3 regions of the Pseudomonas sp. LBUM1679 genome follow, and region 1 is predicted to be linked to each of the others. Evidence: predicted binding sites of a transcription regulator. Region 1 holds the regulator's gene; each other region holds the start of a gene.
What was found. Region 1 encodes FliA, which starts transcription of late flagellar genes. Its sites were predicted from a motif close to CTAAAGTTTNNNNNNNNNNNGCCGNTAA; they were not measured.

Region 1 (10,569 bases):
TGAGCATGCTCGGAACATCGAGAATCAGCGCGATGCGGCCGTCACCGGTGATGGTGGCGCCCGACATGCCCGGGGTTCCCTGGAGCATCTTGCCCAATGGCTTGATCACCACTTCTTCCTGGCCCACCAGTTGATCGACGACGAAGCCGATCCGCTGGGTGCCCACCGAAACGATCACCACATGGCCTTCTCGCTGCTCTTCGTGAGCGGCGGAGCGGACCAGCCAGCGCTTGAGGTAGAACAGTGGCAGCGCCTTGTCGCGCACGATCACCACTTCCTGACCGTCGACCACGTTGGTGCGCGACAGGTCGAGGTGGAAGATCTCGTTGACGTTCACCAGCGGGAAGGCGAACGCCTGGTTGGCGAGCATGACCATCAGCGTCGGCATGATCGCCAGGGTCAGCGGCACCTTGATGACGATCTTCGAGCCCTGGCCCTTGGCCGAGTAGATGTTGATCGAACCGTTGAGCTGGGAAATCTTGGTTTTCACCACGTCCATGCCCACGCCACGACCCGACACGTCGGAGATCTCGGTCTTGGTCGAAAACCCCGGGGCGAAGATCAGGTTGTAGCACTCGGTGTCGCTCAGGCGCTCGGCCGCGTCCTTGTCCATCACCCCGCGTTTTACCGCGATGGCACGCAGGACGTGCGGGTCCATGCCTTTGCCGTCATCGGAGATCGACAGCAGGATGTGGTCGCCTTCCTGCTCGGCCGCGAGAATCACCCTGCCGCAACGGGACTTGCCCGCGGCTTCGCGTTCTTCCGGCGATTCGATGCCGTGGTCGACGGCGTTGCGCACCAAGTGCACCAGCGGATCGGCCAGGGCCTCGACCAGGTTCTTGTCGAGGTCGGTTTCTTCGCCGACCAGCTCCAGGTTGATCTCTTTCTTGAGCTGGCGCGCCAGGTCGCGAACCTGGCGCGGGAAGCGTCCGAAGACCTTCTTGATCGGTTGCATCCGGGTCTTCATGACCGCGGTTTGCAGGTCGGCCGTGACCACGTCGAGATTGGACACGGCCTTGGACATGGCCTCATCGGCGCTGTTGGCGCCCAGGCGAACCAGGCGGTTACGCACCAGCACCAACTCGCCGACCATGTTCATGATTTCATCGAGCCGCGCGGTGTCGACCCGCACGGTGGTCTCTGCTTCGCTGGCGGGCTTCTCAGCCGGCGGCGCCGCCGGTGCACGCGCAGGCGCCGGGGCGGCCTTCACTGCGTCGGCTTTTGGCTCGGAGGCTTTTGGTTCGACGGCTTTGGCGACCGGTTTGGGGGCTGCGGCCTTCGCGATCGGTGTGGCCACCGATGCACCGGCACCGGCAGCGGTGCCGATTTCAGAAAACTTGCCTTTGCCGTGAAGCTCGTCGAGCAGCGCTTCGAACTCGTGATCGGAGATCAGTTCGCTGCCTACCGCTGCGGCCGTTGGCGCAGCCGGGACCGGAGCCGAAGCAATCGCCGACTCCAGCGCTTCGACCGCGAAGTTGCCCTTGCCGTGCAGTTGATCGAGCAGTGCTTCAAATTCTTCGTCGGTGATGTCGCAGCTGTCGCCTGCCGTTTTCGGCGCGGCCGGTGCGGCGGGCACTGCTGGCGCTGCTGGCGCAACCACGGCGTCGACGGCGAACCGGCCTTTACCGTGCAACTGATCGAGCAATGACTCGAACTCGGCATCGGTGATTTCGTCGCTGCCCGCCGCATTGTTGCTGACCGGTGCCGGAGCGCAAGGCGCCGCCTCGGCCTGCGCCTTGATCGCGTTCAGCGAGTCCAGCAGTTGTTCGAATTCATTGTCGGTGATGTCTTCCGAAACGCTGTCAGCCACAGGCGCCACGGCGACAACCGGTGCCGCTGCGTCGGCCGATTGCGGCTCGGCCAGACGCGCCAGGGCCGCCAGCAACGCAGGTGTGGCCGCCGTGACCGGGCTGCGTTCGCGGACCTCGGTGAACATGTTGTTCACCGCGTCGAGTGCTTCGAGAACCACGTCCATCAGTTCCGAGTCGACGCGACGCTCACCCTTGCGCAGGATGTCGAACACGTTCTCGGCGATGTGACAGCACTCCACCAGCTCGTTGAGCTGGAGGAAGCCGGCGCCTCCTTTTACAGTGTGAAAACCGCGAAAAATTGCATTGAGCAAGTCCGCATCATCCGGTCGGCTTTCCAGCTCGACCAGCTGTTCGGACAGCAGCTCTAGAATCTCGCCGGCCTCAACCAGGAAATCCTGAAGGATCTCTTCATCGGCGCCGAAGCTCATTAATGGGGTGCTCCTAACAGGTCTTAAAATCCAAGGCTGGAAAGCAAATCGTCCACATCGTCCTGACCGGACATGACGTCTTCTCTTTTATCGGCATGAATCTGCGGACCTTCACCCTGAGAGAGCTGTTTTTGCGGATCTTTTTCTGCCCGCATCGCTTCACGGTCATGTTCGATGCCCGCAAAGCGGTCCACCTGACTGGCCATCAGCACGAGTTTGAGCAGGTTGCTTTCAACTTCGGTGACCAATTGGGTCACACGCTTGATCACTTGACCGGTAAGGTCCTGATAATCCTGAGCGAGCAGGATATCGTTGAGGTTGCTCGACACAATGCGATTGTCGGCGCTGCTGCGTGTCAGGAAACCGTCGACCCGCCGGGCCAGTTCGCGGAACTCTTGCGCCCCGACTTCACGACGCATGAACCGTCCCCAGTCCGTGCTCAGCGCCTGGGCTTCGTGGCTCAGGCTGTTGACCAGCGGCGTGGCGTTCTCTACCAGGTCCATGGTGCGGTTGGCCGCGGCCTCGGTCAGCCTGACCACATAGCCCAGGCGCTCCGTGGCGTCCGTGATCTGGGACACTTCCTCGGCTTGCGGCATGTGCGGGTCAATCTGGAAATTGACGATCGCGTTATGCAACTCGCGGGTGAGCTTGCCCACCTCCTGATACAGGCCGCGGTCACGGGTCTGGTTGAGCTCATGGATCAGTTGCACCGCGTCGCCGAACTTGCCTTTTTCAAGGCTTGCGACCAGTTCGACCGCGTGTTTTTTCAGGGTCGATTCGAAATCACCCTGTGAAGATTCTTTTTGCTCCATAGCTCCCCCGTGGCGCTGTTGCTCAACCAATGCGTTCGAAAATCTTCTCGATTTTTTCTTTTAACGCCTGGGCCGTGAAGGGCTTGACCACATAGCCGTTAACACCGGCCTGGGCCGCCTCGATGATCTGCTCGCGCTTGGCTTCAGCGGTTACCATCAGCACCGGCAGGTGCTTGAGCTTTTCATCGGCACGCACGTGGCGCAGCAGATCGATGCCGGTCATGCCAGGCATGTTCCAGTCGGTGACCAGAAAATCGATGCTGCCGCTGTTGAGCATCGGAATGGCCGTGGTGCCATCATCCGCCTCGACCGTGTTGGTGAACCCAAGGTCACGCAACAGGTTTTTAATGATCCGCCGCATCGTTGAGAAGTCATCAACGATGAGGATTTTCATGTTCTTGTCCAATTCGACCTCCAAGCAGTCTTAAACGCGCCCAGCACCTGGACGCGCCATTTCAATCAATCCGGCGATGCACTCGATGACTGTCTGGAGCACAACAGATCGCGACCGGCGCAGTTGAACACCACACCAGCCACGTTCGCAGTGTCCCCAACACTGCCTTCAGCGCGCTCGCCACTCCCCCAAACGCGCCCGCAAACGGGCCGCGCACTGGCTGTGTAACTGGCTGACCCGGGATTCGCTGACCCCCAGGACCTCGCCGATTTCCTTGAGATTGAGCTCTTCGTCGTAGTACAGCGCCAACACCAGGCGCTCACGCTCAGGCAAATTGGCAATCGCGTCCGCCAGCGCCGCCTGGAAGCGTTCATCTTCCAGATCGCGCGACGGCTCCGGATGTGCACTCGCGCCGTCCTCGTGCAGCCCTTCGTGTTCGCCGTCCTGCAACAGATCGTCGAAACTGAACAGCCGGCTGCCCAGGGTGTCGTTCAAAATCCCGTAATAATCGTCGAGACTCAATTGGAGTTCGGCCGCAACTTCGTGATCTTTAGCGTCGCGCCCGGTTTTAGCTTCAATCGAGCGAATCGCGTCGCTGACCATGCGGGTATTGCGGTGGACCGAACGTGGCGCCCAGTCCCCCTTGCGCACCTCATCGAGCATCGCGCCGCGGATTCGAATGCCCGCGTACGTCTCGAAGCTGGCGCCTTTGCTGGCGTCATATTTGGTCGACACTTCCAGCAGGCCGATCATCCCGGCCTGGATCAGGTCTTCGACCTGGACACTGGCCGGCAGACGTGCCAGCAAGTGGTAAGCAATGCGTTTGACCAGTGGCGCGTAACGCTCGATCAGCTCGTACTGCGCGTCACGTGCCGACTGCTTGTAAAAGTTGTAGCCTCTGGCTGTCATAGCACCGGTCCTGCGGTTTGTTGCACCAGGCGTTCGACGAAAAACTCCAGGTGCCCGCGGGGGTTGGCCGGCAACGGCCAGGTATCGACCTTCTGTGCAATGGCCTTGAAGGCCAGGGAGCACTTGGAACGCGGAAAGGCCTCATAGACGGCGCGCTGCTTCTGCACGGCCTTGCGCACACTTTCGTCGTACGGCACGGCGCCCACGTATTGCAAGGCGACGTCGAGGAAGCGATCCGTGACCTTGGTCAACTTGGCGAACAGGTTGCGACCTTCCTGCGGGCTCTGGGCCATGTTGGCCAGGACGCGGAAGCGGTTCATCCCGTAATCGCGGTTGAGCAACTTGATCAGTGCGTAGGCGTCCGTGATCGAGGTCGGTTCGTCGCAGACCACCAGCAACACTTCTTGCGCTGCGCGAACGAAACTGACGACCGACTCACCAATGCCCGCCGCGGTGTCGATCACCAATACGTCGAGGTTATCGCCGATATCGCTGAAGGCCTGGATCAGGCCGGCATGTTGCGCCGGGCTCAGATGCACCATGCTCTGCGTGCCGGACGCGGCCGGGACGATACGAATGCCGCCGGGGCCTTGCAACAGAACGTCGCGCAGCTCGCAGCGGCCTTCGATCACGTCGGCCAGGGTCCGTTTGGGTGTCAGTCCCAGCAGGACGTCGACGTTCGCCAGCCCCAGATCGGCGTCCAGCAGCATGACGCGCCGGCCGAGTTCAGCTAGAGCCAGGGACAAGTTCACTGACACGTTAGTTTTCCCGACGCCACCTTTGCCGCCGGTCACCGCGATCACCTGTACTGGATGCATGCTGCCCATGTTATTTCTTTACCTTGTCTTGCATAGACGGAGGCCACATTACTGGCTGCGCGTTCACCAACGGAACAATGCATGGCAGACCATCGATGTAGGTACAAAAACTATTCATTACTACCTCAGCCGACCCGCTTGGTCGGGCTGTGATAAATATCAGCGAACATATCAGCCATGGCTTCTTCGCTGGGTTCTTCCTGCATTTGCACGCTTACTGCACGGCTGACCAGCTGATGACGCCGCGGCAGATGCAAATCATCGGGAATCCGCGGGCCATCGGTCAGGTAAGCCACCGGCAAATCATGGCTGATGGCCAGGCTCAACACCTCGCCCAGACTGGCGGTTTCATCCAGTTTAGTCAGGATGCAGCCCGCGAGGCCGCAGCGCTTGTAACTGTGATAAGCGGCCGTCAGCACCTGTTTCTGGCTGGTGGTTGCCAGGACCAGATAATTTTTTGACTTGATGCCGCGCACGGCCAGGCTTTCGAGCTGCATGCGCAATGCCGGATCGCTGGCCTGCAGGCCGGCGGTATCGATCAGCACCACACGCTTGCGCAGCAAGGGATCGAGCGCCTGCACCAGCGATTGCCCCGGGTCGACGTGCGTCACCGGCACATTGAGGATGCGGCCGAGGGTCTTGAGCTGTTCCTGGGCACCGATCCGGTAGCTGTCCATACTCACCAGCGCGATATGCTGCGCGCCGTACTTGAGCACGTAACGGGCCGCGAGTTTGGCCAGGGTGGTGGTCTTGCCCATGCCTGCAGGACCGACCATGGCAATCACCCCGCCCTCTTCCAAGGGTTCGATCTCCGGTATGTTGATCATCCGCGCCAGGTGCGCCAGCAACATGCGCCAGGCCTGACGGGGCTCTTCGATGTCGGGAATCATGTCCAGCAAATCCCGGGACAACGGGCCGGACAGGCCGATGCGTTGCATACGCCGCCAGAGGCTGGCCTGGGCCGGACGGCTGCCTTGCAGCTGGTTCCAGGCCAGGGAGCCGAGTTGCACTTCCATCAGTTCGCGCAGGCTGTTGAGCTCGAAACGCATCGAGTCGAATGCACGTGGGTCGACGCCCCCGGCTGCCGCCGCGGCAGGCGCGGGCTCAGGACGCGCAGGCTCGGCGAAAGTCGGCTCGACCAGTGGCTCGGCGGCGGTCAATGGCAGGCCGGCGAACAACTGGCGATTGGTGCCCTTGTCGCTCTCGCCTTCGCTGCGCAGGCTCAGTTCGGCCTGGGCGGTGACGATCCGCGACTGGGTCTTGCGCAGTTCGTCTTCGAGCTCCATGTTCGGTACACGCGGCGCCAGCGCCGACAGCTTGTAATCCAGGGCAGCCGTCAGCTCGACACCACCGGCGATCCGGCGGTTGCCAATGATGGCGGCATCAGCCCCCAGCTCATCACGAACCAGCTTCATGGCCTGACGCATATCGGCGGCGAAAAAACGCTTAACTTGCATGAACCCTTACCTCAGCCGTTGGGCCCTACTGTCGCAACGATGGTCACTTGCTTGTTGTCAGGAATTTCCTGGTACGCCAACACATGCAAACCCGGGACTGCGAGTCGGCCAAATCGCGACAGCATCGCGCGAACCGGGCCGGCTACCAGCAAAATCACCGGTTGACCTTGCATTTCCTGCCGCTGCGCCGCCTCGATCAACGAACGCTGCAGCTTTTCAGCCATGCTTGGCTCCAGCAGAACACCCTCTTCCGAGCCTTGTCCCGCCTTCTGCAGACTATTGAGCAATATCTGTTCCAACCTTGGCTCCAGCGTGATCACTGGCAGCTCGGAGTCAGTGCCTACAATGCTTTGGACGATTGCGCGGGAGACGCCAACGCGCACGGCAGCCACCAGCGCGGCGGTATCTTGACTCTTGGCCGCGTTGTTCGCGATGGCCTCGGCAATGCTGCGAATGTCCCGCACCGGCACCTGTTCGGCCAGCAACGCCTGCAGCACCTTGAGCAGCTGCGACAGCGAAACCACGCCCGGCACCAGCTCTTCGGCCAGTTTTGGCGAGCTTTTGGCCAGTAATTGCATGAGTTGCTGCACTTCTTCGTGGCCGATCAGCTCACTGGAGTGCTTGTACAGAATCTGGTTCAAGTGGGTTGCCACGACGGTACTGGCATCGACCACGGTGTAACCGAGGGATTGCGCCTGGGCTCGCTGGCTGACTTCGATCCAGACCGCTTCCAGACCGAAAGCCGGATCTTTGGCGTTTATGCCGTTCAACGTACCGTAGACCTGCCCCGGGTTGATCGCCAGCTCCCGGTCCGGGTAAATCTCCGCTTCGGCCAGGATCACCCCCATCAGGGTCAGGCGATAGGCGCTCGGCGCCAGGTCGAGGTTGTCCCGGATATGCACCGTCGGCATGAGGAAGCCGAGGTCCTGGGACAGCTTCTTGCGCACGCCCTTGATCCGCGCCAGCAACTGACCACCCTGGTTGCGATCCACCAACGGAATCAGGCGGTAGCCGACCTCCAGGCCGATCATGTCGATCGGGGTCACGTCGTCCCAGCCCAGCTCCTTGGTTTCCTGGGCGCGGGCCGGCGACGGCAGCAGCTCCTGCTGACGCTGCACCTCTTGCAGGGCCTGGACCTTGACGCTGTTCTGCTTCTTCCAGAACAGGTACGCGCCGCCGCCGGCCAGGGCCGCCATGCTGAGAAAGGAGAAGTGCGGCATGCCCGGCACCAGGCCCATCACCGCCATCAAACCGGCCGCGACCGCCAAGGCTTTCGGCGAGGCGAACATCTGGCGATTGATCTGCTTGCCCATGTCTTCGGAACCGGACGCACGGGTCACCATGATCGCGGCGGCTGTCGATAACAACAGTGATGGCAATTGCGCCACCAAACCGTCACCGATGGTCAACAGCGCGTACACCTTGCCGGCATCGCCGAAGCTCATGCCATGCTGGAAAATCCCGACCGCCATGCCCCCGATCAGGTTGATGAACAGAATCAACAGGCCGGCAATGGCGTCACCGCGCACGAACTTGCTGGCACCGTCCATGGAACCGTAGAACTCGGCTTCCTGGGCCACTTCGGAGCGTCGGGCCTTGGCCTGGTTCTGGTCGATCAAACCGGCGTTCAAGTCGGCGTCGATCGCCATCTGTTTACCGGGCATGGCATCGAGGGTGAAACGCGCGCTCACCTCGGAAATCCGCCCGGCACCCTTGGTCACCACGACGAAGTTGATGATCATCAAGATCGCGAAGACCACGATACCGACCACGTAGTTGCCGCCGATCACCACCTCACCAAAGGCCTGGATCACCTTGCCGGCGGCGGCGTGGCCATCCTGGCCGTGGAGCATCACCACCCGCGTCGAGGCCACGTTCAACGCCAGCCGCAGCAGCGTCGCCACCAGCAGGATGGTCGGGAACACCGCGAAGTCCAGCGGGCGCAAGGCGTAGACGCAGACCAACAGGACGACGATGGACAAGGCGATGTTGAACGTGAAAAACACGTCCAGCAGGAACGGCGGCATCGGCAACATCATCATCGCCAGCATGACCAGCAACAACAACGGCACACCCAGATTGCCCCGACTCAAGTCGGCAACGTTCGTGCGAGCAGTGTTGAGTAACTGAGAGCGATCCACCGGTTTTCCCCGTTCCTTTAAAGCAAACTTTTGACGCCAGACGCAGGCGCAGAGGGGGTACTGCAAGAAGCCTTCCAACTTTTGCGGGGTTTGGAATAGAGGGGTTTATCGAGGGTTATGGTATCGCCTGACCCGGCCTCATCGCGGGCAAGCCCGGCTCCCACAGGGATCTGTGTCGAACGGGGAATTTGCGGTCATCCCCAATCCTGTGGGAGCCGGGCTTGCCCGCGATGAGGCCGGCACTGCCAGCACAAAATTCATGAATTGCAGATATCCGCTTCAAGATCAAAAGATCGCAGCCTGCGGCAGCTCCTACAGGGTGCATGCGATCTATGTAGGAGCTGCCGCAGGCTGCGATCTTTTGATTTTAAACATCTATGTTTAATCGACATCTCCAGACACTTACAGAGCCTACACATTCTTGCGCCGTAGCCTACGACTGCGCCAGAATCCGCCGGCTTGTGCGCCTGAGGGCCGGGCTTTATCGTTTCGCGGTCGCTGAAAAACAGCGATCGGGTTTGGTAGCCCGGTAGACTTCGTGCGTAGCACACCTGAAGCAGGCCTTGCGGTCTGTGTCTTCATGGTGGCCATGCGCAGGGCGCCTTCGGGCGCGCCGGTTCTCCAAGTCACCGGTCTACCAACCCGCGTATGGCCACCACCCATTCGTTTGGTAGCGAGAGTGATGGCTCCTCTTTTCTGATTTGGAGTTCCATCTATGTTCAAAGTAACGCCCAACCCGCCGGAAACCGAAAACGCTTCCCCAGACACCTCAATCGATCCGCAAAAACTCCACGAAGCCGCCGACCGTGCCCTCGATGAGTACATCAACCTGTCCGCCCGCATAAACGCCACGGAGCGCAAGCCCAGCACCATGTTCGTGATTGCGCCCGGCATCGATACCGAAAGCCTGTTGGCCCATGCCTGCGAGTCGCTGGCGTCGGCCAGGGTCGTGGCCGATGACTTTGCTGCAGGGCTGAAAGGTTCTCAGCGCCATACGATGATGGCGATTTCGCAGATGATCATGGTTGGCGAATTGGCGGTGAATCGCGCGCTGGATAACCTCGATCCGCAGGGTTAGTAAAGGGTTCAAGCAAGGCACAATTCATGTGTGCGAGCCTGCTCGCGAAAGCGGCGTGTCAGTCGACATCTTTATCGATTGGGGGTGGCCTCTTCGCGAGCAGGCTCGCTCCCACGGGTTTTGTGTGTTGGCTGACTGGCTTGGGACTGGTCAGGAATCGCGGCGAAAATCCGGCGAAATCGGGTCATCCTTGGAAAAAAGGGGATACCCATTAGCCGGTATCAAACCAAGGTTAAAAGTCGGCGCACCTAACAGTTCTGCTAGTACCCAACCCTTACCAAACCGCCAATACTGAGTTCCCGCACTTCGGACATTCGAAGGAACCTCCCATGACATCGCCGCGCGAAACCGTACTCTGCCAATACCACTACGACCCCCTTGATCGACTGACCAGTCACGCCCTGCCTGATATCCCCGAGCGCCAGCGTTTTTACTGCAAAAGCAGGCTGGTCACCGAGATACAGGGGGCGATGCGCTATTCCATCGTCCAGCATGGCGATCAACTGTTGGCGCAACAACGAAGTGAGGGTAATGCACCCGATACCACGCTGCTGGCCACCGATCAGCAGCGTTCGGTGTTGCAGGCGGTCAAAGCCAATCATCCACGACAACCCATAGCCTATTCGCCCTATGGCCACCGCCCAGTTGAAAGCGGGTTACTCAGCCTGCTCGGCTTTAACGGCGAACGTCCGGATCCGGTGACTGGGTGTTATTTGCTGGG
Region 2 (10,569 bases), 460 kb from region 1:
GGAGCGCCGACTGCAAAAGCAATTGGCCGATTACGATTTTGACCTATGACACCTCAAAAGCCTCCCGAAACGGAGGCTTTTTACCCAGAGCCGCCCCCCTGATAATCGCCTAACGCCTATCGTCAACGTTGCCGCCGTCACACCAGACCATTGCGTTGCGCCAATTCGATCAGATCGACCAGGGAACGCGCATTGAGCTTCAATAACAAGCGCGTCTTGTAAGTGCTGACGGTTTTATTGCTAAGGAACATGCCGTCGGCAATCTCCTTGTTGGTCCTCCCGCGGGCCAGTTGCTGCAACACCATCATTTCCCGCCCCGACAGACGATCCACCATATCGGATTCACTGGCATTGCCCATACTGGAACGCACCGTGTGCAGGGCTTGATTCGGAAAATAACTGTAGCCTGACAACACCGCCTTTATTGCGCTGAGCAATTCAGTGAGATCCTGTTGCTTGCAAACATATCCGGCAGCCCCCGATTGCATGCAACGCATGGAAAAATGACCCGGTGCCTGGGACGTCAATATCAATACTTTTATTGGCATGGCTGCCGATGCCAGTCGCGCAATGACTTCCAACCCATCGAGTTTTGGAATGCCAATATCCAGAATGACAATATCGGGCATAAGTTCGCGGGCAAGCTGTAACGCATCCACACCATTATCTGTTTCTGCAATGACTTCGTAGCCATGACGTTCCATCAGCATACGTACCGCTAGACGAATGACGGGGTGATCATCCACGATCAGCACTTTATTCATGGGCAAGTCCAATTTCGCTGTTCGAATTTTTAGAGCCCGCACAATAGCCTAGTCGTTTCACCCATGGCATGCCGCCCCCCCCGGCCATCCACAGCAAGAGACATTCCCTACAAACAACACAGATTATTCCTACAAAAATTCCTTGAATACAGTGCATCAGAAAACTTATCAGGCGCTCGACTTGCGATTCCTCAACAGTTTTTTGTATCGATTTGCAACCATAAAACAAACAAAAAGACTCGGATACCGAAAATCCGGCCTGCAACGATGTTTGAACTATCCTGAAAAGTAACCGATATTTTCCGGCCCAGGACGCACATTAACAATATTGCCTATCCAGCGTCCTCTTACTCATATAGCCAAACAACCACTAAGGTGCTAACACAATGAAACAGATATACCCGAAACACTAACAAGCAGTTACCATCCCGAGCAGCAGACCAAAACCTCTCCCATACACCCAAGAGAAAAGACAAACTTTAATGAGAAAAAAACATGGAACATATAAAACAAAAAATCACCAACCCCCTGACACTCATCGCGATATTCGCAACCCTGTCGGAAACTTCAGCGGCTGTCTCCCTGCCCTTCCTTGATGATGAAGACCGGGATATCTACGTCTGGTTCTTGATCAGCTTTCCTTTTTATCTGCTCTTTCTTTTCTTTGCCACACTCAACTTCAACTATCGGTCGCTTTACGCACCTTCCGATTTTGCAAAAGGCGAGCACTTCATAAAAGCCATGAACAAGGCCGAGCGTCCGGGAAAGCGTGAGTCCAGGTCGACACATAAAAAACCGGCCCGGAGTCAATCGACGATTGATCGCGGCTCCACTCCCCCTTCCGGTTACGCACAGGACCCTCCCGGGACGGATCTACAGACCGCGCCGGAGCACTACATCCGCCTGCCGGAGCGACTCAAAGACCTGTATATCGTCGATATACGCGGGATGAGCCAACACATCGAGATGGACGCCTCGCTGGAAAATATTCGACAAGAACAGGGAAAAGCTGCGCATGCCATCGTGTTCATCACCTGCAGTGAATCACAGAGGCTGCTGAAGGAGAGCCCATTCAAACATGCAAGAAACACAAAGAAACACAGTGGTGCAGCGCTCTATGTTGCTTACAATTTGAATTCAAATGGCCTGACGGTCATTGAACAAACGCATCCATTGACGCAAAGCAGTCAATAGCGATTGAAGACCCGGTAGAAACAGACAGGACAGTCATCAGTACGCGGCAGCGCAATGTCAGGCAGAACATCCCCCCCTTCAGATCTGTGGCCTTGTCAACGACAAGGCCACAGATTCAACGACGCGGGTTGCACTGCGTTATCTGACGTCTCAGAACAGCTTGCGGCCTTTGTTCGCCGCAATACGCATGCGCAAGGCATTGAGCTTGATGAAGCCCGCCGCATCGGCCTGGTTGTAAGCGCCGCCATCTTCCTCGAAGGTCGCGATGTTGGCGTCGAACAGCGATTCGTCGGACTTGCGGCCGGTGACGATCACGTTGCCCTTGTACAGCTTCAGGCGCACAACGCCGTTCACATGGGCCTGGGAAGCATCGATCATCTGTTGCAGCATCAGACGCTCAGGGCTCCACCAGTAACCGGTGTAGATCAGGCTGGCGTATTTCGGCATCAGCTCATCCTTGAGGTGAGCCACTTCGCGGTCCAGGGTGATCGATTCGATCGCACGGTGGGCGCGCAGCATGATGGTGCCACCAGGGGTTTCGTAGCAGCCACGGGACTTCATGCCGACGTAGCGGTTCTCGACGATGTCGAGACGGCCGATACCGTGTTCGCCACCAATGCGGTTCAGGGTCGCCAGCACGGTAGCCGGGGTCATTTCGACACCGTCCAGCGCGACGATATCGCCGTTGCGGTAGGTCAGTTCCAGGTACTGCGCCTTGTCAGGAGCCTTCTCCGGGGAGACGGTCCATTTCCACATGTCTTCTTCGTGCTCGGTCCAGGTGTCTTCCAGCACGCCGCCTTCATAGGAGATGTGCAGCAGGTTGGCATCCATCGAGTACGGGGATTTTTTCTTGCCGTGACGCTCGATCGGGATGTTGTGCTTTTCAGCGTAATCCATCAGCTTTTCACGGGACAGCAGGTCCCATTCGCGCCACGGAGCGATGACCTTCACGCCTGGCTTCAGGGCGTAGGCGCCCAGTTCGAAACGCACCTGGTCGTTACCCTTGCCGGTCGCGCCATGGGAAATGGCGTCAGCGCCGGTTTCGTTGGCGATTTCGATCAGGCGCTTGGCGATCAACGGACGAGCGATGGAAGTACCCAGCAGGTACTCGCCTTCATAAACGGTGTTGGCGCGGAACATCGGGAACACGAAATCACGCACGAATTCTTCGCGCAGATCGTCGATGTAGATTTCTTTTACGCCCATGGCCTGAGCCTTGGCGCGGGCCGGCTCGACCTCTTCGCCCTGACCCAGGTCAGCGGTGAAGGTCACGACTTCACAGTTATAAGTATCCTGCAGCCACTTGAGGATCACCGAAGTGTCCAGGCCGCCGGAATACGCCAGAACGACCTTGTTTACGTCCGCCATGCCATCACTCCACGGGGTTCTACGGAAAGCCGTCAAGTCTACCGGTCATGCAGAATAATTTACAGAGGCGCGACAGCTTATGACGACGAAGCGACAGATTATGTCAAGCGAGCGACGATCACAGCCCGTTCAGGACGTCGATGCCGCGCTCGCCGTCGCCGTGGCGCGGGGGGACGGTTTTTCGGTCGGCGCCACCCGCGCGAGATGGACATTGACCCGACGGTTCTTCGCCCGGTTGGCGGCCGAGGTGTTGGGCGCCAATGGATAACGTTCGCCGTGGAAGCGCAGGGTAATCTGCGACGCCTGAACACCGTTGGCCTTGAAGAACTCCATGACCGCCAGGGCCCGGCGCCGCGAGAGGTCCCGGTTGGTCAGGCGGTTGCCGCTGTTGTCGGAATGACCATCGAGCTCGATGTGATTGACTGTCGGGTCGGCCTTCATGAACGCCAGCATCATTTGCAATTGTGCCTTGGCCTGCGCGTCGAGATCGATGCCTTCGCCGGGGAAGCCGATCCGGGATTGCCTGACCTGCTCGAAATTCTTCGGCAGCAGCTTCGCTACACAGCCCTGGTATTCGTTGAAGGCCTTGCTGAACTTGACCGGCAACAGACGCACTTCCGATACCCGGCCATCGCCCGAATAATGCCGCACCACCGGACTGCGGCCGTCCATCAAGCCATTGATCAAGCGCCCGGCCTGTACGTGCGAGCTGTTGAACAGCACATTGCCACTGCCGATTTGCACGGCACCGAGGTTGATGTCGCCACGCCCCGGCTGCCATGGCGCCGCAGCCGCCAGCAAGGTCGCTGAACCGCCGCCGATCATCGCGATATCAGCCTTCAGCCGAAACGTCGCCTGCTCACCGGCGCGGCGCACGAACTCACCCGAACCAAAATCGGTGATCGGCTGAGTCAGGCGGCATTCGAACTTGTCACCTTCCACCGTCCACTCGATGCTCTCCAGGCGAGTCTGGAACGTGAGCGCCATCGCAGGAAGGCTGGCGAACACACTGAGCAAGACTAAATAACGCTGGCGCACGGGAGGCTCCACTGGCTTCTACAACAAAAAGACCGACACACAAATGTTCACGGCAGACCTGTTGGATATCGGAAGCTTCCCGCAAAACTTGATAGCGAGTGCCTGGAAGAGTCTTTTCCGGTAGCATTCCCCAGAGTTTGACCCGCCTGGAATCCCCTCATGTCCGACCGCCTGACCCTGCTGCGTCCCGACGACTGGCACATTCATCTTCGCGATGGTGCCGTGTTGACCAATACCGTTGCGGATGTCGCGCGCACCTTTGGTCGCGCCATCATCATGCCCAACCTGGTACCTCCGGTGCGCAACGCCGCTGAAGCCGACGGCTATCGCCAGCGGATTCTCGCTGCACGCCCGGCCGGCAGTCGTTTCGAACCGTTGATGGTGCTGTACCTGACCGACCGTACCCAGCCCGAAGAAATTCGCGAGGCCAAGGCCAGCGGTTTCATTCACGCCGCCAAACTGTACCCGGCCGGCGCGACCACCAATTCGGACTCTGGCGTCACCAGCATCGACAAGATTTTCCCTGCACTCGAGGCCATGGCCGAAGTCGGGATGCCCCTGCTGGTCCACGGTGAAGTCACCCGTGGCGATGTCGACGTGTTCGATCGCGAAAAAATCTTCATCGATGAGCACATGCGTCGTGTGGTCGAGCGTTTCCCGACGCTCAAGGTGGTGTTCGAACACATCACCACCGCTGACGCCGTGCAGTTCGTCAATGAGGCCTCGGCCAACGTCGGCGCGACCATCACCGCCCATCACCTGCTGTACAACCGCAACCATATGTTGGTGGGCGGGATTCGGCCGCACTTCTACTGCCTGCCGATCCTCAAGCGCAACACGCACCAGGAAGCGCTGCTCGACGCCGCCACCAGCGGCAGCGACAAGTTCTTCCTCGGCACCGACTCGGCGCCCCATGCCCAGCACGCCAAGGAAGCCGCATGCGGCTGTGCCGGCTGCTACACCGCTTATGCCGCGATCGAGATGTACGCCGAAGCCTTCGAACAGCGTAACGCGCTGGACAAGCTCGAAGCCTTTGCCAGCCTCAACGGCCCGCGCTTCTACGGCCTGCCGGTGAACACCGATCGCATCACCCTGGTCCGCGAAGAGTGGACCGCCCCGACCAGCCTGCCATTTGGCGAGTTGACTGTAATCCCGCTGCGCGCCGGTGAAAAACTGCGCTGGCGCCTGCTGGAGGAACACGCGTGAGTGAAGACCATTTCGACGACGAACAGGACGGTCAAGGCGGCGGAGGTGGCTCGCGCCACCCGATGGCTGAGCGCTTCCGTGGATACCTGCCCGTTGTTGTCGACGTTGAAACCGGGGGTTTCAACTCTGCCACTGACGCCTTGCTGGAAATTGCCGCCACCACCATCGCCATGGATGAAAAAGGGTTTGTTTACCCTGATCACACCTACTTCTTTCGCGTCGAGCCGTTTGAAGGCGCGAACATCGAAGCAGCCGCCCTGGAATTCACCGGGATCAAACTCGATCACCCGCTGCGCATGGCCGTGAGTGAAGAAGCGGCGCTGACCGATATCTTCCGCGGTATCCGCAAGGCCCTGAAGGCCAACGGTTGCAAACGGGCGATTCTGGTCGGGCACAACAGCAGTTTCGACCTGGGTTTTCTTAACGCAGCGGTTGCGCGTCTGGACATGAAGCGCAACCCGTTTCATCCGTTCTCCAGTTTCGATACCGCCACCCTCGCAGGCCTGGCTTACGGTCAAACCGTTCTGGCCAAGGCCTGCCAGGCCGCCGACATCGACTTCGACGGTCGCGAGGCTCACTCGGCTCGTTATGACACTGAGAAGACGGCCGAGCTGTTCTGCGGCATCGTCAATCGCTGGAAACAAATGGGCGGCTGGGAAGATTTCAACGACTGATTACACCCCCCCCTGTAGGAGCTGGCTTGCCAGCGAAGGTCGTCAACGATAACGCTGGATGTCTGACACCCCGCGGCGGTCTTGAGTCCATCGCGAGCAAGCTCGCTCCTACAGGGGGCGACTTCCTTTATCCAGCCCCATAAAAAAACCGGCCACCAGGGCCGGTTTTTTTATGCCTCGAACCTGCCTTACAGCGCAGCAGCGTTCTCGGTCAGGTAAGCCGCGACGCCTTCGGTCGAAGCGGTCATGCCTTTGTCGCCTTTTTTCCAGTTGGCAGGGCAAACTTCGCCGTGCTCTTCGTGGAATTGCAGAGCGTCGACCAGACGGATCAGCTCTTCGATGTTACGGCCCAGCGGCAGGTCGTTGATGATCTGCGAGCGGACAACGCCTTTGTCGTCGATCAGGAACGCGCCACGGAACGCCACGCCGCCTTCGGACTCAACGTCGTAGGCCTTGGCGATTTCGTGCTTCAGGTCGGCCGCCATGGTGTAGCGGACTTCGCCGATGCCACCATTGTTGACCGGGGTGTTGCGCCAGGCGTTGTGGGTGAAGTGCGAGTCGATCGAAACCGCGATCACTTCAACGTTGCGTGCCTTGAAATCGGACATGCGGTTGTCCAGAGCGATCAGCTCGGACGGGCAAACGAAGGTGAAGTCCAGTGGGTAGAAGAACACCAGGCCGTATTTGCCTTTGATGGCCGACGACAGGGTGAAGCTGTCTACGATTTCGCCATTGCCGAGTACGGCCGGTACGGTGAAGTCAGGGGCTTGCTTGCCTACGAGTACGCTCATTGGATATCTCCTGGTGTAAAAACGTGAAGTTCCGGGTTTGCGCCAGCCTGCCACCTTCAGGCGACAGCCCTGTGACACGCACCCGCTTCATAAGGACCGGCCATCATACACTGCGCGTTTGAGCTGTCCTTAACGGTTTTTCGCAGACAGGTTAAAAATGCTTCGTGGCGCTTACTGGCACATTGCTTTGGAAAAAACCGTTCGTCAGTCGCGCCCACTTATAACGCGAAGCTGTCAGAAACCACTTTGACAATCATTCTCGTTAACATTAAGATCCATCGCAATTGAGTCACAACCAGCGACGGTTTTCACTTATGTATGTCTGCCTCTGCACTGGCGTCACCGACGGCCAAATCCGCGATGCAATCTATGAAGGATGCTGCAGCTACAAGGAAGTCCGCCAGGCTACCGGTGTTGCCAGCCAATGTGGCAAATGCGCCTGCCTTGCCAAGGAAGTGGTCCGCGAAACCCTGACCAAAATACAATCGGCCCAGGCTGCGATTCCCTATCCTGTAGAATTTACCGCTGCATAAATACCGTATTTCAAAGAACCGGACTGATGTCCGGTTTTTTTATGCCTGAAAATCAATCGTTTACGCTCTAGACGCGGAACACAAACATTCTTATTCCGATTAATTTTCATTTAACTTTCAATAACTTAGGTTTGACACTCTTAAGTACGCGGCTCAAACTCTGCCTTATAGACAGCTAATACAGGGCAGGACCCCATCATGAAAGGCGACATTACAGTCATCCAGCATCTCAACAAGATCCTTGCCAATGAGCTGGTCGCGATCAATCAATACTTTTTGCATGCGCGCATGTACGAAGATTGGGGTCTGAACAAGCTCGGCAAGCACGAGTACCACGAATCCATCGACGAGATGAAGCACGCGGACAAGCTGATCAAGCGCATCCTGTTCCTCGAAGGCCTGCCTAACGTCCAGGACCTGGGCAAGCTGCAGATCGGCGAACACACCCAGGAAATGCTGGAGTGCGACCTGCGTATTGAAAAAACCGGGCATGCCGATCTCAAGGTGGCGATCGCGCATTGCGAAACCGTTGGCGACTTCGGTAGCCGTGAATTGCTCGAAGACATCCTTGAGTCCGAAGAAGAACATATCGACTGGCTGGAAACCCAACTGGGCCTGATCGATAAGGTTGGTCTTGAGAACTATCTGCAATCGCAGATGGGCGAAGAGTAAGAACTGTGTAGGCGCCGGGTTGCGCCGTGTAGGGGCTGTGTAGGAGCTGTCGAGTGCAACGAGGCTGCGATCTTGGCGATGATGGCAGCGTCGCCATCGACATCGACGTCCACACCGGCATCCACATAACTTATCAAGCGCAATAAAAAGCCCCGCTCCTCTTTCGAGGGGCGGGGCTTTTTAGTTGCTGAAGATCAAAAGATCGCAGCCTCGTTGCACTCGACAGCTCCTACACAGCTCCTACACAGCTCCTACGCAGCGCCTACACAGCGCGCCGACGGGAGGAGCCAAGCGGATCAGGCTTCGGTCTTGTTCGCAGCAGCAGCAGCTTCGACAGCAGCCTTGATGGTAGTTTGCAGCGAACCGTCGGCAGACATCTCAGTCATGATGTCACTACCACCGACCAGCTCACCACCGACCCACAGTTGCGGGAAGGTTGGCCAGTTGGCGTATTTTGGCAGGTTGGCGCGGATTTCCGGGTTCTGCAGGATGTCCACATAAGCAAACTTTTCACCACATGCCATCACGGCCTGCGCAGCTTTCGCGGAGAAGCCACACTGCGGGGCATTTGGCGAACCTTTCATGTAAAGCAGAATGGTGTTGTTGGCAATCTGCTCTTTAATCGTTTCGATGATATCCATGGAGCACCTCGGCTGAACTTTCCGACTCAAGGGTCGGCACGGTAGCGCATTGTAACGGAAACCCGAGCGCCATGCTCGGCCTCCCCACAGACTTGATCAAGCCGCCGCTACAGTGACCGGCACTCCGTTCAACGCTGCATTGCCCGACAACTCATCGAGCTGACATTCATCCGTCAGGTCGTTGGCACTGGCGCCCGGCTGGCCACTGGCAATCGTCATCTGCACACCCGGCCGCGCATGGCCCCAACCGTGAGGCAGGCTGACCACGCCTTTCATCATGTCCAGGCTGCTTAGCACTTCAACTTCGATTACGCCGACCCGCGAACTGACCCGCACTCGCTGCCCGTCGTTGAGCCCCCGACTGGCCAGATCGTCCGGGTGCATCAACAATTGATGGCGCGGCTTGCCCTTCACCAGGCGGTGATAGTTATGCATCCACGAGTTGTTGCTGCGTACATGACGGCGGCCGATCATCAGCAACTCATCCAGGGCCGGGGCTCGCAGGGCGGCGAAACGCGCCAGGTCGGCAAGCAGCGCCGCCGGTGCGGCCTGAACTCGCTGGTTGGCGGTTTTCAGACGTGGCGCCAGGTTGGCTTTCAGCGCCCCGAGATCGACCCCGTGCGGGTGATCGAACAAAGTCGCCAGCGACAGCTGGTGTTCCGACGCATCGCCATACAACCCCGCCCGCAAGCCGCGATCAATCATCTGCGCTGGCGGGACCGTCGGCTTCAATTCCTTGCCGGTCTTCGCGGCAAAGGCCTTGGCCAGCCCCACGAAAATTTCCCAGTCATGCAATGCACCTTCCGGTTTGGCCAGAATCGCGCGATTGAAACGCGTCACGTTACGTACCGCGAACATATTGAAGGTGGTGTCGTAGTGATCGTTTTCCAGCGCCGAGGTCGACGGCAGGATCAGGTCGGCATAACGCGTGGTTTCATTGATGTACAGGTCGACGCTGACCATGAACTCCAACCCGTCCAGCGCCTGTTCCAGCTGGCGACCATTGGGAGTGGAGAGTACCGGATTGCCAGCCACGGTGATCAGCGCCCGGACCTGCCCTTCCCCTTCGGTGAGCATCTCTTCGGCCAGCGTCGACACCGGCAGTTCGCCTGCGTACTCGGGACGCCTGGACACCCGGCTCTGCCACAGATTGAAGTGCCCGCCCGACGTCGACGCCACCAGGTCCACTGCAGGTTCGGTGCACAACGCCCCGCCCACGCGATCGAGGTTGCCCGTGACCAGATTGATCAGTTGCACCACCCAATGGCACAAGGTGCCGAACGCCTGGGTCGAAACACCCATGCGCCCGTAGCAAACCGCTGCCTGCGCAGCCGCGAAGTCCCGCGCCAGTTGGCGGATCTGTTCGGCCGGCACGGCGCACAGCGGGCTCATGGCCTCGGCAGTGAAACTCGCGACGGCGGCACGCACTTCATCCACACCGTCCACAGGCAAATGACTGCCTGTGGTCAGCCCTTCAGCGAACAGGGTATTGAGCAGCCCGAACAACAAGGCCGCATCGCCACCCGGACGCACGAACAGATGCTGGTCGGCCATCGCCGCCGTTTCGCTGCGGCGCGGATCCACCACCACCACTTTGCCGCCCCGGGCCTGAATGGCCTTAAGGCGTTTTTCCACGTCCGGCACGGTCATGATGCTGCCATTGGAGGCCAGTGGATTGCCGCCCAGGA
Region 3 (10,569 bases), 2.3 Mb from region 1:
GTGATCACACAATCCCTGGGCAAGCTCGCCTGTTCTTCGGCCAACAGATTCAAGGCATCGGCGTCCCAGACTTGCGCAATTGGTGCGTTGGCTGCCGCCGACAACAGACTGCGCCCCCAGGACGCCTGTCCCAGGCCTGGACCGACGACCAGTACGGAAACTTTTTCAAGCAATCCCATCAGTTGGTTAGCCGACGAAGTGCCCAACACCATGGCTTCGGGAATTCTCGCCAGTGCGGCGGGAACGTGTTCACTGCGCGTCGATACGGACACCATGCCCGCGCCACTGCGCAGCGCCGCTTGCGCACTCAACAGGATCGCGCCGCCAAAACCTCGATCACCGCCGATCAACAGCACGTGACCGAACTTACCTTTGTGGGCAGTGGGAGCACGGTTGGCCAGACGCGGCACATTACCGGCCGTCAGGCGACGCGCACTGATGTCGACGCCATTAAATGACTCAGGGGAGGCTTGCAGATCATTGAATACCAACTCGCCGACCACATCCGCCGCGTCGCCAGTGAACAGCCCCACTTTCAAACCGATGAAGGTCACGGTCAGGTCAGCCCGGACGCTCGCGCCGAGCATACGTCCAGTATCGGCGCTAAGACCCGATGGGATATCCACTGCCGCCACCGGCAAACCACTGGCATTGATCGCAGCGATAACGTTGGCATAGGGTTCTCGCACTTCTCCCGTCAACCCGGTGCCGAGCAAGGCGTCGACCACGACACCCCGCAACTCGGACTGCGCGCTCCAGGCTTGGACGGCAATGCCTTCGGCCACGGCCTCGGCGTGGGCCAAGCCTGCATCGCCTTGCAACCGCTGAGGATCACCGGCTGCCAGGACGCGCACGTGCCAGCCTGCACGCCGGGCCAAAACAGCTACTAAATAGCCATCGCCGGCGTTGTTACCATGACCGGCCACCACACTCAGCTCGTTCGCCGTCGGCCAATGACGGACCAGCGCACGCCAGGTTGCGCGCGCCGCCCGCTGCATCAATTCGAAGCCCGATGTGCCGGCCGCGATCAGGCTCGCCTCGAGCCCTCGCACTTGCGCGGCACTGTACAGCGCGTCGGGTAAATCATCTTTAGTGTGCGGCATGCGTCTTCTGGCTCCGATGTCTGGCAGAATTATACGCACCTCAGCTCCGGTTTCTCTCGTCTCATGCCTGCTATTACCACAGACCTGCCCGCCCTCGCCCAATCCATCAAGGATTGGGGCCGCGAGCTGGGCTTTCAGCAAGTCGGCATCAGCGGCCTGGACCTGGCCGAGCATGAGCAGCACCTGCAGCGCTGGCTCGAAGCCGGCTACCACGGTGAAATGGAGTACATGGGTGCCCACGGCAGCAAACGCTCGCACCCGGAAGAGCTGGTGCCGGGCACGTTACGGGTGGTTTCCCTGCGCATGGACTACCTCCCCGGCGACACAGAAATGGCCCAACGCCTGGCCCAACCGGAAAAAGCCTACGTTTCGCGCTATGCCTTGGGCCGCGATTACCACAAATTGATCCGTAAACGCGTGCAACAACTGGCAGAAAAAATCCAGGCGGTCATCGGCCCGTTCGGCTACCGCGCGTTCGTCGACAGCGCACCGGTACTGGAAAAGGCCATCGCCGAAAAAGCCGGCCTGGGCTGGATCGGCAAAAATACCCTGGTGTTGAATCGCAAGGCCGGCAGTTACTTCTTTCTCAGCGAACTGTTTGTCGACCTGCCATTGCCCGTGGACCCACCCCACGCGACCGAACACTGCGGTCGCTGCACCGCGTGCCTGGACATCTGCCCGACCAATGCCTTCGTCGGTCCTTATGTACTGGACGCCCGACGCTGCATTTCCTATCTGACCATCGAGTTGAAAAGTGCGATTCCGGAAGATTTGCGGCCGTTGATCGGCAATCGGGTGTTTGGTTGCGATGACTGCCAGATCGTCTGCCCGTGGAACCGCTTTGCCCGCCCGTCCGGCGAAAGCGACTTCAAGCCGCGGCACAATCTGGACAATGCCGAACTGGCCGAATTGTTTATGTGGGACGAAGACAAATTCCTCAGTAGCACCGAAGGTTCGCCGCTGCGCCGTGCCGGCTATGAGCGCTGGCTGCGCAATCTCGCGGTGGGCCTGGGTAATGCGCCGTCGAGCATTCCGGTGCTGGAAGCCTTGAAGGCGCGACGCGAATACCCCTCGGAACTGGTCCGCGAACACGTGGAATGGGCCCTGAAACAGCATGGCCTGGCGTAGGACTGCTGGACCTTGGACCTTGGACATTGGACATTGGACATTGGACATTGGACATTGGACATTGGACATTGGACATTGGACATTGGACATTGGACCTTGGACTGTTGGACCGCTGAACCGCTGAACCGCTGAACCGCTGAACCGCTGAACTGTAGGAGCTGTCGAGTGAAACGAGGCTGCGATCTTTTGATCTTGCTTGTCAAAAAACAAAATCAAATGATCGCAGCCTCGTTTCACTCGACAGCTCCTACAGTCCTACAGTCCTACAGTCCTACGGGGGCTACTTCAGGCTTCGTCGTTGTAGACGAACTTCGGCATTTCCCAATGGAAACGGATCGCCAGCAGACGCAGCAGAAAGCCGCCGAACAGGGTAATCAGAATCGCCTGCTCCCCGGGTAGTTCCAGATATATGCAGAGCATGTAGCACCACGCCGCCGCGAACGAGACGCTGGCGTAGAGCTCGCGGCGGAAGATCAGCGGGATGTCGTTACAGAAGATATCCCGCAGGATGCCGCCGAACACTCCGGTGATCACCCCGCTGACCGAAGCCACCAGCATGCCATGGCCCATTTCCAGCGCAGTCATGCAGCCGATCAGGGTAAAGGCCACCAACCCTACGGCGTCGAGTACCAGAAACAGCGAACGCAGGTGGCGCATCCAGCGGGCGGCAAACACGGTGAACATCGCTGCGATCGAGGTCAACACCAGGTATTCCGGGTGTTTGACCCAGGTCAGCGGGTAATGGCCAAGCAGCACGTCGCGCACCGACCCACCCCCGAGGGCAGTCACGCACGCGATCAGTACCACGCCAAACCAATCCATGCCGCGACGACCGGCAGACAAGGCACCGGTCATGGCTTCGGCGGTAATGGCGATCAGGTAGAGCATCAGCAACATGGCGGCGGTCCTTGCAGAAAGGCGCGCAGTCTACTCACTTCGCCGAAGCACCAAAAGAGCGCACTCAAGAACTTTCCCCTTGCCCGGTCAAAGGGTGACTGGGGGGACGCCATCGCGGGCAAGCCCGCTCCCACAGGGATCTCTGCCATAAGGAGATTCCTGTGGGAGCGGGCTTGCCCGCGATGAGGCCAGTGCGGACACCGCCGATTCAGAACTTGATGAAGTTCTTGCGGTAGTGCTGCAGCTCGGCGATCGATTCGCGGATGTCGTCCAGGGCCAGGTGGGTGCTGCCTTTCTGGAAGCTGTCGCGTACGTCCGGCGCCCAGCGTGCGGCCAGCTCTTTAAGGGTCGACACGTCGAGGTTGCGGTAATGGAAATAGCTTTCCAGGGACTTCATATGGGTATAAAGGAAGCGACGGTCCTGGCAGATGCTGTTGCCGCAGATCGGCGACTTGCCCTTCGGCACCCATTTTTCCAGAAAGGCGATGGTCTCGGCTTCGGCTTCGGCCATGCTGATGCGGCTGTCGCGAACCCGTTGGGTCAGGCCCGAGCCGCCGTGTTGACGGGTGTTCCACTCGTCCATGCCGGCAAGAATTTCATCGCTGTGATGAATGGCGATCACCGGCCCTTCGGCCAGGGTGTTCAGATCACTGTCGGTGACGATGGTGGCCATCTCGATGATGACGTCGGTATCGGGGTTCAGACCGGTCATTTCCAGGTCGATCCAGATCAGATTCTGCGGGTTTTGCATGTGTCGACTCCTAGGCAATGCTGCGCAGTTTAGCCTAGGGACGTGGCCGGGCGTGCTAAACTCGCCGCCGTTTTACCTAATCGCTGCATTCTTGATACGGAACACCCATGGCCAAACGCCAACTCAATCGTCGTCAAAACTGGCGCATCGAAAAGATTCAGGGCGAACGCGCTGCCCGCGCCGCCAAACGCGAGTCCTCGGCTGTCGAGGCACTCGAGGGTGGCGACCTGGGTCCGGAACAGACGGGCCTGGTGATCGCGCACTTCGGTGTGCAGGTCGAAGTCGAAGCGCTCGATGGCGAGTTGGCCGGCCAGGTGTTCCGCTGCCACTTGCGCGCCAACCTCCCGGCGCTGGTGACCGGCGATCAGGTGGTCTGGCGTGCCGGCAACCAGGGGATCGGCGTGATCGTGGCGCAACTGCCGCGTAAAACCGAACTCTGCCGTCCGGACAGCCGTGGCCAGCTCAAGCCGGTGGCGGCCAACGTCGACATGATCGTCATTGTCTTCGCGCCACTGCCTGAGCCCCACGCCAACCTGATCGACCGTTATCTGGTCGCGGCAGAGCACGCGGGGATTCGTCCGCTGCTGCTGCTCAACAAATTCGACCTGATCGACGAACACAACGCCCCGGCGTTGAATGCCTTGCTGGCGGTCTACCGCACGCTGGGCTATCCGGTGCTGGAAGTGTCGGCGCACCACGGCAACGGCATGGAGCAACTGCAGGAGCAACTGGACGGGCGCATCAGCGTGTTCGTCGGCCAGTCCGGCGTCGGCAAGTCGTCGCTGGTCAACAGCCTGCTGCCGGAAGTCGAAACCCGCGTCGGCCCGCTCTCCGAACTGTCCGGCCAGGGCACCCACACCACCACCACCGCGCGCTTGTTCCACTTCCCCGGTGGCGGTGAGTTGATCGACTCCCCGGGTATCCGCGAATTCGGCCTGGGTCACGTCAGCCGAGCCGACGTCGAAGCCGGCTTCATCGAGTTCAACGACCTGATCGGCACCTGCCGCTTCCGCGACTGCAAGCACGACCGCGAACCGGGTTGCGCCCTGCTCAAGGCCCTGGAAGAAGGCCGCGTGCAGCAGCAACGGATGAACAGCTATCGCTCGATCATCGCCAGTCTGCCGGAAAGCAGCTATTAAGTAGCCTGGATCATTTTCGTGATGCCACGAAAATGATCCGCAGAAGGCAGCAGAAATAAAAAAGCCGACATCACTGTCGGCTTTTTTGTGGGTCACTGTTTCGATGGCTCACCCGGCTTCGGCGCCGGGTCATCGAACAGATTCAAGCGCTCGCGAAGCTCATGCGCCGGCAATGGCTCTTTATCGGCCGGCAACGCATTCGGGTCGACGGGCGTGGCCGGCACTTCACCCGGGGCGCCCTGCCCTGGCATCGACTCCGGCGCTGGTTCGGCACCTTGCGCGCCTTCAATGGCACGCTGGGCTTTTTTGGTCAGCACCACGATGTCGATACGGCGATTGACCGGGTTGAACGGGTTACCCCGATCAAACAGTGTCGAAGAGGCATACCCGACGACTCGCGCCACTTGCGATTCCGGGTAGCTGCCGGCTACCAGCGCACGGCGGGCCGCGTTGGCACGGTTGGCTGACAGCTCCCAGTTACCGAAATCACCGGTACCCGAATAGGGTGTGGCATCGGTGTGGCCGCTGATGCTGATCTTGTTCGGCACGGCTTTGATGGTGTCGGCCATGGCCAGCAAAATATCTTCGAAGTACGGTTTCAGGCGGGCACTGCCCGAGTCAAACATCGGCCGGTTTTCCGCGTCCATGATCTGGATGCGCAAACCATTGGCAATGATCTCGAACTGGATCTGGTCCTTGAATTTGTGCAACTGAGGATTTTCATCCACCTTGCTCTGCAGTTCTTGCAACAGCAGCTCCAGCCGCTCCTTCTCGACCTGCTCGGCCATGCCTTCGGCCTGTTCGGTACCGATGGTCACTTTGTCCGGCTGCGGTTGGGATTTGACCTCGGGATTGAGCGTGATATCCGGTGCCAGGGTCGGCGTACCACCCAGGTCGATGATGTAGGGCGTGCCGCTTTCGGTAAAGCCGATCGGGTCCTTGAAGTAACCGGCGATGGCGATCTTCTGCTCAGGCGTTGCGTTGGACAGCAGCCACAGCACCAGGAAGAACGCCATCATCGCCGTCGCGAAGTCGGCGAAGGCGATTTTCCAGGCGCCCCCATGATGCCCGGCGGCGTAGCGCTTGACGCGCTTGATGATGATCGGCTGGTTATTCTCCATGACTCAGCGACCGCGAACCGCTTGTTCCAGCTCGGCGAAGCTGGGGCGGTGCGCCGGGTACAGCACCTTGCGGCCGAACTCCACCGCCAGCGATGGCGGCATGCCGGAAGCGGAAGCGACCAGCGAGGCCTTGATGGCCTCGTAGACGTTCAGTTCTTCCTTGGCATCGTGGGCCAGGGAGTGGGCCAGCGGGCCGAAGAAACCATAGGCTGCAAGAATACCGAAGAAGGTACCGACCAGCGCCGCACCGACGTGCAAGCCAATGGATTGCTGATCGCCATCACCCAGGGACGCCATGGTCACCACGATACCCAATACCGCCGCGACGATACCGAAGCCGGGCATGGCGTCGGCGATGCCGTTCACGGCGTGGGAGGGGTGATCCAGGTCTTCCTTGAGGCTGTACAGCTCCATGTCGAACAGGCCTTCAAGCTCGTGGGGCGCCATGTTGCCGGACGACATGATGCGCAGGTAATCACAGATGTACGCCGTCATGCGCTCATCTTTCAGAACCGCCGGGTACTTGGCGAAGATCGGGCTCGCGGCGGCATCTTCAATGTCGCCTTCGATGGCCATCATGCCTTCGCGGCGGCTCTTGTTGAGGATCTCGTAGATCAGCCCCAGCACCTCAAGGTAGAAGATGTGGGTGAAACGCGAGCTGAACATGCCCAAGGACTTCTTGAACACGCGCATCGTCATGTGACTGGGGTTGGCCTGCAGGAATGCACCCAGGGCCGCTCCACCGATAATCATCACCTCGAAGGGCTGAATCAGCGCGGCAATTTTACCGTGGGAGAGCACGTAGCCGCCGAGCACGCTCGCGAATACGACGATGATGCCGATTATTTTAGCCATAGGATGGGGAGCACTTACTGAGTCGGGTTCAAGGTCATATTCGGAAGTTGAAAAATCTCTTCTTCTCCTTATCGGCAAAACTGCGCCAGACTATAGCCCGTTCAGTTGAAAAGCCAATGTGGCCCGCTCCGGGCATACGCTTGGGGCATAGATAAATGCAGACGATGATCGCGTCCAGACATGGCTAACCAAACGAACGTTCCAACGCCGCCGAGCACACTCGATGGCTGGGTCAAGCTGCTCGATGGCGTGCGCCTGCCCGTTCCGCAAGCCAGTCATGATCGGGTTTGCAAAGCCATCCGCGACAAGCGAAGTTCGCTGCGCGATATCGCCGAAATGATGCAGGACAGCCCTGCCCTGGCCTTGAGCGTGATTCGCGAAGCCAACCGGCATGCCCATGGCCGCCTGTCCACGCCCGCTGAAAACCTGGAGGTAGCGCTCAATCGCCTCGGGTTGAAGCGCATCGAAGAGCTCCTCGGCCGGCTGCCCGCCGAGCCGCTGTCGCAGATCCCCGTCGCCCTGCGCCAGCTGCAGTTGATCAGCCAGCACGCGACCCAACAGGCCAACGGTTTTTTCGCCAGTCGCCTGGCGCGGCTGTGGCAGGACATCCATTGGGGCAGCCTGCTGTTTCTCTCGCCGTTGTGGCCGATGGCGTTGACCCATCCGCAGTTGCTTGAAGAGTGGGAGCAGCGGGTCATCCATAAAGGCGAATCGGCGCGCGACGTCGAGAAGCAGCTGTTCGGCGTACGCCTGCTGCAAATCGGTCAGGCCCTGGTGGACCTCTGGCACCTGCCATTCTGGGTGCAGCAAGGTTACCGGCTGCTGCTCAACGAGCAACGGGAACTGGTCAAGGTCCTGCGCATCGCTCGCGACAGTAATCACCCGTTGCGCCAGCAGAACCGCCTCGATGACGATCCGACCCTGCGCCGCTGGCTCAATCAACCGGCCAACACCGTGTTGCTGGCCAACGGTCTGGCGCTGTCGGTGCAACAGGCCTGGGACAGTCCGCACGCTGAGCGCTGGCGCTACCTGACCTGCCTTTACCTGCAAATGCCGATGGCCGATGTGCAGCAGCAGTTGCACCGACAGGCCGTCACCAGCGCCCGTCATCACGCCATGCCAGACCTGTGGCACCCGGCCGTTTCGCTGATCTGGCCATGGGGGAGGAAGAACATTCACGTGGATGGGCTGCCGACCCCGGCGCCGACCGCCGAAGACCTGGTGGAATGGCGCAGGCAGTGCGCCGAATTGCTGATGCAGCCCAGTCGCTTCGCCAATGCCATGCACTTGACCACCTCTGCTTGCGACGCCCTGGTCGCGTGCGGCATGCAACGGGTGATGATTTTAATGGCCGACCGCACTCACGCCCATTTGCGGGTGCACCAGGCCTTCGGCCTGCCAAAGGCAGCCGCCGCCCTGAGTTTCCCTGTCAGCCAAAGCACCGTGCTGCAACGCCTGCTCTCGCAACAGGCGCAGTTGCGCCTGAGCCCGGCCAACCATGCGCGACTCTCGGCCCTTCTGCCCGCCGACCTGCGCTCGCAATTCGCGGGTGAACACCTGTTACTGCGCTCACTGGTCAGCAACGGCCGGGTGATCATGCTTGTGGTGGCGGATCAGGGCGGCGGGCCGTTCTCGGAGATCACCGTGCAAGCCTTCGGCAAAACCGCGCAGTGCATCGAAAAAGCCCTGCACAGCTTTAGCCACCGCGGCCACTGAAGGCTGCGCTACAATCCAACCCTTTGTGCTCTGGAGACCTCACATGCCTGACTTCTCTGGCTTGACCCTGGTGATCGAGCCGAGCGACCTGCTCGCCCGCCTCGAAGCCCGCGAACTTATCCTGGTGGACCTGACCAGCAGCGCCCGTTACACCGAAGGGCATATTCCCGGCGCACGCTTTGTCGATCCCAAGCGTACGCAACTGGGCCAGGCGCCTGCGCCGGGCCTGCTGCCGACCCAGGGGGCGCTTGAAGCATTGTTCGGCGAACTGGGACATAACCCCGATGCGGTCTACGTCGTCTATGACGATGAAGGCGGCGGCTGGGCCGGACGCTTTATCTGGCTGCTGGACGTTATCGGCCATCGCCACTACCACTATGTCGACGGCGGTCTGCAAGCCTGGCTGGCGGAAGGTTTGCCCATGTCGATCCAGATCCCGGCGGCGGTCGGCGGCCCGGTCCCTCTGACCTTGCACGACGAACCCATCGCCACCCGCGAGTACCTGCAAAGCCGTCTCGGCGCAGCCGACCTGGCGATCTGGGACGCCCGCGGACCGCTGGAGTACTCCGGCGAGAAAGTCCTGGCGGCCAAGGCAGGACACATCCCCGGCGCGGTCAATTTCGAATGGACCGCGGGCATGGATCCGGCACGTCACCTGCGCATTCGCACGGACATGCCGCAGATCCTGGAGCAACTCGGGATCAGCAAAGACAAAGAAGTGATCACCCACTGCCAGACCCACCATCGCTCTGGCTTCACCTATCTGGTGGCCAAATCCCTCGGTTATCCGCGGGTCAAAGGCTACGCCGGCTCATGGGGCGAATGGGGCAACCATCCCGATACCCCGGTAGAGAAATAAGGTTTCTAAGGACCATCAATGAATAAGCGTTTGTTTATCCTCAGCCAATACCTGCTGCCCCACCATTTGCTGTCGCGACTGGCCGGCTGCATTGCCGAATGCCGCGTGCGCTGGTTCAAGAACGCCTTTACGGCGTGGTTCGCCAAGCGCTATCAGGTGGACATGTCCCAGGCGCTGGTCGAAGACCTCACCGCGTACGAGCACTTCAATGCGTTCTTCACGCGCGCCTTGAAAGAGGGTGCGCGCCCGCTGGACCAGACGCCGGGGGCCATCCTCAGCCCCGCCGACGGTGCCGTCAGCCAACTCGGCCCGATCGAACACGGCCGCGTGTTCCAGGCCAAGGGCCACAGCTTCAGCGTCCTGGAGTTGCTCGGTGGTGACGCGGCCAATGCCGCGCCATTCATGGGCGGCGATTTCGCCACCATTTATTTGTCGCCGAAGGACTATCACCGCGTGCACATGCCATTGGCGGGCACGCTGCGCGAGATGGTCTACATTCCTGGGCGGATTTTCTCTGTCAACCAGACCACCGCCGAAAACGTGCCGGAACTGTTCGCCCGCAACGAGCGTGTGGCGTGCATTTTCGACACTGAGCGCGGGCCAATGGCCGTGGTGCTGGTGGGTGCCATGATTGTGGCATCGATCGAAACGGTCTGGGCCGGATTGGTCACACCACCGAAGCGCGAGCTGAAAACCTTCCGCTACGACGAAGCAGCACGTGCGCCGATCCACCTGGAAAAAGGTGCGGAACTGGGTCGCTTCAAACTGGGTTCGACAGCCGTGGTGCTATTCGGGCCGGACCAGGTGAAATGGGCTGAAGAACTGGCGGCCGGTTCGCCGGTGCAGATGGGCCAGGGCATGGGTCTGCCAACAGCCTGATGCCTGATCCGAACCCCGCGAACGTCTTCGCGGGGCCGGACACGTCGGTGGTGCCGCTACTCTATCTGTCCACGGAAGCCGATCGGTCCTTCATTGGCGTAGGTATTGGTGCCACTGAGGT

Region 2: ACA062_RS26975 (flagellar protein MotY) is a predicted target of FliA. The motif match lies at 4,430-4,457, and genes of this name have one in related genera.
Region 3: motA (flagellar motor stator protein MotA) is a predicted target of FliA. The motif match lies at 7,063-7,090, and genes of this name have one in related genera.

What each region holds. Positions count from the first base shown of each region.
Region 1 is NZ_CP166774.1:5,444,073-5,454,641, forward strand. Features, by position in the region: gene ACA062_RS24680 (chemotaxis protein CheA) at 1-2,239, opposite strand, end outside; gene ACA062_RS24685 (protein phosphatase CheZ) at 2,263-3,051, opposite strand; gene ACA062_RS24690 (chemotaxis response regulator CheY) at 3,074-3,445, opposite strand; gene fliA (RNA polymerase sigma factor FliA) at 3,614-4,354, opposite strand; gene fleN (flagellar synthesis regulator FleN) at 4,351-5,181, opposite strand; gene flhF (flagellar biosynthesis GTPase FlhF) at 5,298-6,629, opposite strand; gene flhA (flagellar biosynthesis protein FlhA) at 6,641-8,770, opposite strand; gene ACA062_RS24715 (DUF6124 family protein) at 9,486-9,848, shown strand; gene ACA062_RS24720 (RHS repeat-associated core domain-containing protein) at 10,178-10,569, shown strand, end outside.
Region 2 is NZ_CP166774.1:5,908,520-5,919,088, forward strand. Features, by position in the region: gene ACA062_RS26955 (PA3496 family putative envelope integrity protein) at 1-49, shown strand, start outside; gene ACA062_RS26960 (response regulator transcription factor) at 138-764, opposite strand; gene ACA062_RS26965 (hypothetical protein) at 1,260-1,958, shown strand; gene ACA062_RS26970 (argininosuccinate synthase) at 2,109-3,326, opposite strand; gene ACA062_RS26975 (flagellar protein MotY) at 3,456-4,364, opposite strand; gene pyrC (dihydroorotase) at 4,524-5,570, shown strand; gene rnt (ribonuclease T) at 5,567-6,244, shown strand; gene ACA062_RS26990 (peroxiredoxin) at 6,433-7,035, opposite strand; gene ACA062_RS26995 (bacterioferritin-associated ferredoxin) at 7,350-7,568, shown strand; gene bfr (bacterioferritin) at 7,767-8,240, shown strand; gene grxD (Grx4 family monothiol glutaredoxin) at 8,537-8,881, opposite strand; gene ACA062_RS27010 (molybdopterin oxidoreductase family protein) at 8,978-10,569, opposite strand, start outside.
Region 3 is NZ_CP166774.1:518,077-528,645, reverse strand. Features, by position in the region: gene ACA062_RS02390 (NAD(P)H-hydrate dehydratase) at 1-1,103, opposite strand, end outside; gene queG (tRNA epoxyqueuosine(34) reductase QueG) at 1,167-2,231, shown strand; gene ACA062_RS02380 (trimeric intracellular cation channel family protein) at 2,517-3,128, opposite strand; gene orn (oligoribonuclease) at 3,337-3,879, opposite strand; gene rsgA (small ribosomal subunit biogenesis GTPase RsgA) at 3,987-5,018, shown strand; gene motB (flagellar motor protein MotB) at 5,111-6,139, opposite strand; gene motA (flagellar motor stator protein MotA) at 6,143-6,994, opposite strand; gene ACA062_RS02355 (HDOD domain-containing protein) at 7,175-8,710, shown strand; gene rhdA (thiosulfate sulfurtransferase) at 8,754-9,569, shown strand; gene asd (archaetidylserine decarboxylase) at 9,588-10,448, shown strand; gene ACA062_RS02340 (lectin OAA family protein) at 10,505-10,569, opposite strand, start outside.